Regions from separate parts of the Shewanella sp. MMG014 genome, predicted to be linked through region 2. Evidence: predicted binding sites of a transcription regulator. Region 2 holds the regulator's gene; the other holds the start of a gene.
The links. Region 2 encodes ArgR, which controls arginine synthesis, uptake and breakdown. Its sites were predicted from a motif close to ANTGAATANNTATTCANT; they were not measured.

Region 1: a site for ArgR is predicted at 2,463-2,480, ahead of argA (amino-acid N-acetyltransferase). Genes of this name have one in related genera too.

What each region holds. Positions count from the first base shown of each region.
Region 1 covers NZ_JAGJDZ010000005.1:34,912-39,787, reverse strand. Annotated here, with positions in the region: gene coaBC (bifunctional phosphopantothenoylcysteine decarboxylase/phosphopantothenate--cysteine ligase CoaBC) at 1-710, opposite strand, end outside; gene radC (DNA repair protein RadC) at 885-1,562, shown strand; gene rpmB (50S ribosomal protein L28) at 1,685-1,921, shown strand; gene rpmG (50S ribosomal protein L33) at 1,928-2,101, shown strand; gene argA (amino-acid N-acetyltransferase) at 2,557-3,882, shown strand; gene J8L86_RS09370 (PH domain-containing protein) at 4,073-4,594, shown strand; gene rarD (EamA family transporter RarD) at 4,607-4,876, opposite strand, start outside.
Region 2 covers NZ_JAGJDZ010000006.1:136,445-141,320, reverse strand. Annotated here, with positions in the region: gene J8L86_RS11570 (iron ABC transporter permease) at 1-446, shown strand, start outside; gene J8L86_RS11565 (ABC transporter ATP-binding protein) at 448-1,476, shown strand; gene J8L86_RS11560 (Dyp-type peroxidase) at 1,586-2,524, shown strand; gene argR (transcriptional regulator ArgR) at 2,643-3,113, opposite strand; gene mdh (malate dehydrogenase) at 3,430-4,365, shown strand; gene J8L86_RS11545 (SDR family NAD(P)-dependent oxidoreductase) at 4,428-4,876, opposite strand, start outside.

The sequences.
Region 1 (4,876 bases), on a different contig from region 2:
TTGACTGGCCCGGACACTAAGGTGACTTCAGCGCCCATCTGTGTCGCCGCTGTGGCCAATGCGAAGCCCATTTTGCCTGAACTATGGTTAGAAATATAACGCACTGGGTCAATCGCTTCTCGAGTTGGGCCTGCTGTAAGGAGTAGTTTGACTCCAGCTAATGGTTTAGGGCCAAAGAAATTGATGAGCTGCTCAGCAATGGCTAACGGCTCCATCATCCGACCAGGACCCACTTCGCCACAGGCTTGGTCGCCACTCGCTGGCCCCCATACTGTGATGCCTTTGCGAGCAATATTGGCAAGGTTTTCTTGAGTGGCTTGATTACGATACATTTGCTGGTTCATGGCTGGACACACTATCACTGGCGCTTCTGTGGCTAAACAAGTGGTCGTTAGCAATTCATCTGCCATGCCAGCATTAATGCGGGCAATCAGGTTTGCTGTTGCTGGCGCTACGATGACTACATCAGCCCAACGAGCTAATTCAATATGCCCCATTGCAGCTTCAGCTGCGGGATCCAGTAAGTCAGAAGCAACAGGGTGACCTGATAAAGCTTGAATGGTTAACGGGGTGATAAATTCCATGGCGCTTTGGCTCATGACCACACGAACATCTGCGCCACGTTCTTTGAGGCGACGAATTAAGTCAGCACTTTTATACGCGGCTATGCCACCACCGATACCCAAAAGGACTTTTTTATTTGTCAGCATGTTTACTCAATCCTGCTATCCAGTTCATTGGCGCTACAATATCACAATCAACCTAAATGGTGACGATCCGAAATTAAAATTTTCGTCCATACTCTATGGTTATGTTGGCAGTGATGCGTTAGCTAACAGAAATATTGACTGAATTTGATTTAAGCAATAAACAAGGGAGTGTTTATGGCAATAAAAGATTGGCCAGAAGGAGAAGGCCCACGAGATAAGTTACTTCATCATGGGGCAGGGCACTTATCAGATGCAGAATTATTGGCTGTATTATTGCGAAATGGGTTAGCAGGCCATAATGCAGTGGATTTGGCTCGAGGAATGATCACAGAATTTGGCGGATTACGGGCTTTATTTTCAGCATCACAGTCTCAAGTGTGTCAATTAGCGGGTGTTGGGCCGGTAAAATTTGCTCAAATGCAGGCTGCATCGGAGATTTCGAAGCGAATTTTTCAAGAAAATATGCATCGAGGACAAATTTTAATAAATCCTGATTTAACTCGGGACTATTTAATGAGACAATTAGCAGACCGATCCTATGAAGTGTTCGCATTATTATTGTTGGATAGCCAACATAGAGTGATTCAGTTTGTAGAATTATTCCGCGGAACGATTAATTCGGCATCAGTATATCCACGTGAAGTGGTGGCGTTGGTGCTGGAGAAAAAGGCTGCGGCAGTCATAGTGTGTCATAATCACCCGTCTGGCATTGCAGAGCCAAGTCAGGCAGATCGGCAAATTACTGACAGATTAAAAAAAGCCCTCTCTACTATCGATGTTTCTCTATTAGATCATATGGTTGTAGGTGATCAGCAGATAATATCCTTTGCTGAACGTGGGTGGATATTTTAAACAACACTTGATCTTAGTTTTGTTATCGTGTATAAAATGCGCCCTCTTTGTGCCTCGGGCGACGGCCACACGAGGCACATAAATGCTCGAGCGTTTTAAAATTGTTTTTGGAGAAGATTGACATGTCAAGAGTATGCCAAGTAACTGGCAAGAAGCCGATGGTTGGTAACAACCGTTCGCACGCTAAAAATTCGACTCGTCGTCGTTTTTTACCTAACCTACAAAACCACCGTTTTTGGTTAGAAGAAGAAAAACGCTTCGTGCAACTACGTGTATCTACTAAAGGTATCCGTATCATCGATAAAAAAGGTATTGAAGTTGTAGTTAAAGAACTTCGTGCCCGCGGCGAGAAGGTATAATAGAAAATGGCTAAATCTAAAGGTAATCGTGAGAAGATCAAATTAGTATCTAGTGCTAAAACTGGTCACTTCTACACTACTGAAAAAAATAAGCGTAACATGCCTGAAAAAATGGAAATCAAAAAATTTGATCCAGTTATTCGTCAGCACGTTATCTACAAAGAAGCTAAAATCAAGTAATTGATTTTTCCTCCTTTTAAAAGCCCCTTTTTAGGGGCTTTTTTTTGGCCTTTTTTCAGCCCCACCTATGTCATTCCAACTCTCTTATCCATTTTTAAGTAGCAATATATCTTTACAGTGCTTTGTGCTGATTATTTAGTGTGAGTATTAAACTTGTCATCTTGGCTGATTAGGCTGCGTATGACTGAGTGCTTACCTGTATATTGGCCAACTATTTAACAAACCATGGCAAAAGGGTCGCTTTAATTAAGTGATTGGCTAGCTGATATTTTATCGAATACTAACGTGATACCGCTTTTGAGACTTTTTTTGAATAGTTAAATACTAAAAAGCGCTAAATATCCCAATAAAAGTCTTTCAAAGTGAATTTAAATGCAATAATATTGATTAATTATATTGGTGTTCTATTTGGAATAGACACTGAATACCGTTAAGTTTATTTGTTAGGGGTTAATGTGCCTTTAAGAACCACAGAACTTGTTGATGGATTCCGTCACTCAGCGCCATATGTCAATGTGCATCGTGGCAAAACCTTCGTTGTGATGCTTGGTGGCGAAGCACTGTTACATAATCAATTTAGAGGCATTCTCAATGATGTCGCCTTGTTGCACTCTTTAGGGATTAAAGTCGTGCTAGTTTATGGTGCCCGCCCTCAAATTGACGCGGCATTGCATGATGCGAACATCGAGCCTACGTATCACAATGGTGTGCGTATAACCGACGAAGACTCGCTTAAAGTAATTAAGCAAGTTGCCGGTGCTGTGCAATTTGATATTACCGCGCGCTTATCGATGAGCTTGGGTAATACACCGATGCAAAATGCGCAAATCAACTTAGTGAGCGGCAATTTTGTTATTGCACAGCCATTAGGTATTGATGATGGCGTTGATTTTTGTCTGACCGGTAAAGTGCGCCGTATTGATACCCAAGGGTTAGAGCGTCAATTAAACAATAATTGTATTGTGCTCATGGGCCCTATGGCGGTGTCAGTGACTGGTGAGTGTTTTAATTTAACGGCTGAAGAGGTTGCCACCCAAGTGGCGATAAAGTTAAAGGCAGATAAGATCATTGGCTTTAGTAATACTCACGGGATTTTAGATGAGTCAGGCGAGGTGATTGCCGAGCTGATGCCAAATGGTGCACAAGCTATTTGGGATGACATGAATCAAGCTGGCGAAGCCTGTGTTGGTACTATGGCCTTCTTAAAAGCCAGTATTGATGCGTGTCGTAATGGCGTGCCACGTTGTCATTTAGTGAGTTACCTTGAAGATGGCACCTTGTTGCAAGAGTTATTCTCTCGTGAAGGTATTGGTACCCAGATTGTGACCGAAAGTGCCGAACGATTACGTCGGGCAAACATTGGCGATATCGGTGGTATCTTAGATTTAATTAGACCACTAGAAGAGCAAGGGATACTGGTTAGACGCTCTCGTGAGCAACTGGAAATGGAAATCGAACAGTTTATGCTGATTGAGCGTGACAGTCTGGTGATTGGTTGTGCAGCACTGTATCCATTTGAAGAAGATAATGCCGGTGAGTTTGCTTGTTTAGTCGTGCATCCCGATTACCGTGATGCCGACAGAGGTAGCGTGCTATTGAATAACATTATTGGTCAAGCCAGAGTCAGAGGCTATTCACGGCTATTTGCCTTAACGACTCGCAGTATTCATTGGTTTTTAGAGCATGGCTTTAATATTGTTGAGGTTGATGCGCTGCCGAATGTCAAAAAGCAGCTATATAATTTTCAACGTAAATCAAAAATATTGGCTCTAGATTTATAAGGTATATTTATAACACTAGATTTGAACATTAATGTTGAATACGTGATTGTTTGATACTTACTGAAATGCCACAACATGTTAAGCCATGGGGTGGCATTTTTGTTATGCTCGCAAAATATTGCATTATTCCAATCACATGCTCTATTAAGTCGGGCGCTTAATAAAAACGAATTTTAGGTATAGAAAATCAATGAATATAGAACTGGCAGGGCTAACAGCGAATGGTTTAGCTAATTTCATCGGCGTTATGATGGGCTTATTGCTGCTCACGTTACTTTTAAAACTGAAAAAGATGCCAAGCATGGCCGTTTACGCAAGCTTAGGGATAATTATTGCGGTGTTTGGTTTGTTTTCTATTACCTTGTATCAAACGCAACATGCGGGGTTATCGGTCGAGAAAAGTCATCAGGTGACACTGACTATTCCACTCTACGGACAAGTATTTCAGCAAGATGAATTAGTTTGGCAGCAAGCCAGAGTGATTAATCTTATTGAGGCGCCGCAATATATGCCTACAAGACGAACGAATGGTCTTGGCTTGTCAGGTTACTCATTAGGATGGTTTACGCTGCAAAACGGCGATAAGGCGTTAGTATCAGTGACTACAAACGAGAATGTCTTGTTGTTACCCACTGAAAAGGGGTATTCGTTGTTGTTATCGTTAGAAAACCCGCAAGCAGCAATGACAAAAATGACTGCTTGGCAGGATTAAGTCAATTGGCTGTTAGCTTTGCTTTAAACGACGGCGTCGTTGTAGTGCCATATCGGTAGTAAAGACCACTAAAGCACTCCAAATAAACCCAAAGGTGATGCCCTTTTCAATATCGAATGGTTCCTTGTATAAAAATATTGCCAAAATAAACATGATACTGGGACCGATATACTGAAAGAATCCCAACATCGATAGCGGAATGCGCATGGCTGCACCAGCAAAGCACAATAATGGCACTGTAGTGACAATACCTGCTGCAATCAGTGTGAGGTTCATTGTCAT
Region 2 (4,876 bases):
ATGATGTTTATGCCTACTTTGATAGCAGAGGACCTGGCTTATTATTTACGGGCAGTGTCATTGCGCTAATCTTTGCTTTTTGCGTTCGCTTTGTGGCGATTTCAATTGGCAGTATCGAAAATAGCTATAAGCGAATGTCTCCTTCGTTAGATATGGCAAGTATTACTATGGGGCAAACCCCAAGACAGCTGCTATGGCGTGTGCATTTACCTTTGTTACGTAAAGGCATATTTGCAGGAGCACTGTTAGTATTTATTGAAAGCATGAAAGAGCTGCCAGCAGCGTTACTATTGCGTCCTATCGGTTTTGAAAACCTTGCGACTCATGTTTTTCAGTTTGTTTCTGATGAGCAACTAGAGCATGGTGCTTTGGCTGCAATTGTCATCGTAATCGTTGGACTTATCCCATTGATTTACCTTAATCGTTCGCTGGAGCAAGAGAGCTAATATGTCCACACTGACCATTAAAAATGTTAAAAGTGACTACCAAGGGCAGGTCATACTTAATGGACTCAACCTAACCTTAGAGCAGGGAGAAATCGTTGCGCTGTTAGGGCCTAGTGGCTGCGGTAAAACCACGTTATTACGTGCTATTGCTGGTCTTCAAGCGATCAGTGAAGGTGAAATTATCATAAATGGTCAATCGCTAAGTGCTGATGGCGTATTTGTTCCCAGCGAAAAGCGTGGTATTGGGATGATTTTTCAAGATTATGCATTGTTTCCCCATTTAACCGTCAGTGATAATATTTTGTTTGGCGTTAAGGGGTTATCTGAAAAAGATCGCCAAGACCGCCTTGAGGATATGCTCGCTTTAGTTAAGCTTGAAGGCTTAGGGAAACGTTATCCTCATGAGTTATCAGGTGGCCAGCAACAACGTGTTTCGATTGCCAGAGCCTTAGCGTATCAACCCGAGATTTTACTTCTCGATGAGCCTTTTTCTAATATCGATTCTCAAGTGCGTAGTGAGATGATGCTGGAAATCAGACAGATCTTAAAGCAGCGTAATGTCAGTGCAGTTTTTGTAACCCACAGTAAAGATGAAGCGTTTGTATTTGCAGATAAACTGGCTTTGTTTAAAGAAGGCGGAATTGTTCAGCATGGTATTGCAGAAGACTTGTACGGTGAGCCAAACGATCGTTACGTTGCAGAGTTTCTTGGTGAAGGTAACTACATTACTGTCACCATTAAAAGCGCCACGCAAGTCGCCTCCATATTAGGCTTAATAGAAAGCACTAGCCTGATAAAAAACGTGGTTAATACTCAGGGGCAATTACTTCTCAGGCCGCAGCAAATCGAGATTCAACCTGCAGCACAGGGGCAAGGTGAAATTGTCGAGCGACGTTTTCTGGGTACAATTTGTCATTATTGGGTTAAAGTAGGTCAACAGACGCTCGAAGTGAGAAGTCAGTTAACCGAACTGACATTAGGCCAGAAAGTTAATTTGTCCATATCAGCGCATCCGCTAGTGATTTTTTAGTGACCTAAGTCTAAATTGATTAAATATTGCATAGAGCAGTAAGGAATAAATTGCTCAATTGCCTTAAACTCTTTATATCTTATTATTGTTAAAGGTGATTGATTCCAACATGGAAACACAGAATATGCCTCGCGAACAGTTAGGGATTTGTGCTGAAGGAAATCTGCATAGCGTCTATTTGATGTTTAATGCAAATGATGGTGTCGAAGATCAGCTTCGTCCATGTTTAGCCAATGTAGCCCAATATATTTATGAATTATCTGATCAATATGCAGATAGTGCATTTAATGGCTTTGTTGCTATTGGTGCGAATTATTGGGATACCATTTTTGACGGACAAAGACCTGCTCAATTACGCCCTTTTCCTGCGATGAATGAAGGTAATCGAGATGCACCAGCAATCGAATACGACTTATTCATGCATATCCGCTGCGATCGTTATGACATTTTGCATTTAGTTGCCAATGAAATTAGCCAAATGTTTGAAGGTTTGGTTGAGTTAATTGAAGAAGAACGTGGCTTTAGATTTATGGACAGCCGTGACTTAACTGGCTTTGTCGATGGCACAGAAAACCCGAAAGGGCGTAGCCGTCAAGAAGTTGCTTTAGTGGCTGATGAGGATATCTCATTTAAAGGCGGTAGTTATGTTCATGTGCAAAAATATGCCCATAACTTGAGTAAATGGAATCGCCTACCGCAGAAGAAACAAGAAGATATCATTGGCCGTACTAAGCAAGATGATATTGAATACGCTTCTGAAGATAAGCCATTAACCAGCCATATCAAGCGAGTTAATTTAAAAGATGCAGATGGTAAGTCGATGGAGATTTTACGTCAGAGCATGCCTTTTGGCTCGTTAAGAGAGCAAGGGTTGATGTTTATCTCGACCTGCCATAATCCAACTCATTTTGAAGAAATGCTACGCAGCATGATTTATGGTGACGGTCATGGTAATCACGACCACCTCATGCAGTTTACTAAAGCGCTGACAGGGTCATCATTTTTTGCGCCATCATTAGATTTTTTAGCGCAGTTTGCTAATGACTAATTTTGCAAAATACGCGTTCTTGTAAGCTTGGGTAGATTAAAACCAAAAAAAGCAATGCCAAGGCATTGCTTTTTTATTGGGTTTTCGTCCGTACTACAGACTCAACATGACGCTTGTTTTACTCGCTGTAGTTAAACAGTGATTTAACTGTTTCTAACGTATCATCGATGGTTTTAATGCTTGATGGACAAATGAAGATCGTGTCGTCACCAGCAATGGTACCTAAAATGCCTTCAGGCTTACCTATTGAATCAAGTAATCGCGCGATGAGTTGTGCTGCACCTGGACTGGTACGCACTACAATCATAGCTTGGTTATGATCAACATCTAATACTAAGTTTTTAACTGGGCTACCTGCTGTCGGTACACCTAATTCAGCGGGCAAACAGTACACCATTTCTTGCTTAGCATTTCGAGTTCGCACCGCGCCAAACTTACTGAGCATGCGCGATACTTTAGATTGGTTTATGTTGCCAAAACCTTCTGCTTGTAGTGCGTTGACGATCTCACTTTGGCTACCAAAGCGTTCTTCCTTTAATATCGACTTAAACGTTTTAACGAGTTCATCCTGATTTTTGGTCGCTGGCATATTTTTTTTCGTCTTATAGTAATTTTTAAATTGAATACAATATATTCACAAAACGGGTTCATTTTGAATATATAAACGTCACAAGTCAAGAAATAAGCTAAATCGGTGAATAAAAATTCACTTTACAGTGTAAGTGCTAAATCAGGGATTATTGATATATATATCATAGAATAAGTTAATTGCTTTACTCCACTAAGGGATAATTGAAATTGTCTCGCTGATGCAGTAATGTGACGCCACGAGAAATATGATCTATGTCACAGACTGAGAATCATAAACTTAGAAGTCAAACATAAGAACGTTATTGGAGATAATTATGAAAGTAGCTGTACTTGGTGCTGCTGGCGGTATCGGCCAGGCCCTAGCTTTACTATTAAAAACTCAACTTCCTGCAGGCTCAAAGTTGTCTCTGTATGACATTGCTCCTGTAACACCTGGTGTTGCTGTCGATTTAAGCCACATCCCAACAGATGTTGAAGTGGCTGGTTTTGCTGGTGAAGATCCAACGCCTGCGCTAGTTGACGCTGATGTTGTTCTTATTTCTGCTGGTGTTGCACGTAAGCCTGGAATGGATCGTTCAGATCTGTTTAACATCAATGCGGGTATCGTACGTAACCTTATTGAAAAAGTCGCTGCGACTTGCCCTAAAGCATTAATTGGTGTGATCACTAACCCAGTAAATACAACAGTTGCTATTGCAGCTGAAGTACTTAAAAAAGCGGGTGTTTACGATAAGAATCGTTTATTCGGTGTGACGACACTTGATGTTATTCGTTCTGAAACTTTCATCGCTGAGCTTAAAGGTCTAAACGTTGCTGATGTTAACATTAACGTTATCGGCGGCCACAGTGGTGTGACTATTCTTCCACTTCTTTCACAAGTTGAAGGCGTAAGCTTTACTGATGAAGAAGTTGCTTCACTAACAACTCGCATCCAAAATGCGGGTACAGAAGTTGTTGAAGCTAAAGCCGGTGGCGGTAGTGCGACACTTTCAATGGGTCAAGCGGCATGTCGTTTCGGTCTATCATTAGTTCGCGGCCTACAAGGTGAAGCAAACGTGGTTGAATGTGCATACGTAGATGGCGGCAGCGAGCACGCTGAATTCTTCGCACAACCTGTTGTATTATGTAAAAACGGCGTAGAAAAAGTACTTCCATACGGTGAAGTAAGCGCATTTGAAGCAAACGCACGTGATGCAATGCTTGATACGTTAAAAGGCGATATCGACCTAGGTGTTGAATTCGTTAAGTAAGCTCATCGTTTACGACAAAAAGCGAAGCCTAGGCTTCGCTTTTTTGTGTCTGTAATCTGCAGTTACCATTGCACTGTTTGACCTTGCCAATCAAGAAACTCTGCTTGGTTGTTAAATTCAATACCTTGGTGAATCGTGAGTAATTGCTGGGCGGCGAAGCCTGCGGTGAACAATTTCCCTTCGGGAACGTTGGCCTGAAAAGGTTTAGATAACTCGGTATCGGTTGTACCGGGGTGAAACGCGATCAATTTTGTATTTTTAGCTCGGCGTGCATATTCAATCGCACTGGTTTTTATTAACATATTCAATGCCGCTTTTGATGCTCTGTAGCTATACCAGCCTCCTAACTGATTTTCACTGATACTGCCAACTCTGGCACTCAACACACTGATGATGCATGCTTGCTTGCCGTTTACGAGTTTAACGAGATGTTGAAGCCACATCATTGGCACTAATGTGTTGGATTGAAAGACTGACAGCATAGAAGCTGGGGTAATATCTTCAAGGCGCT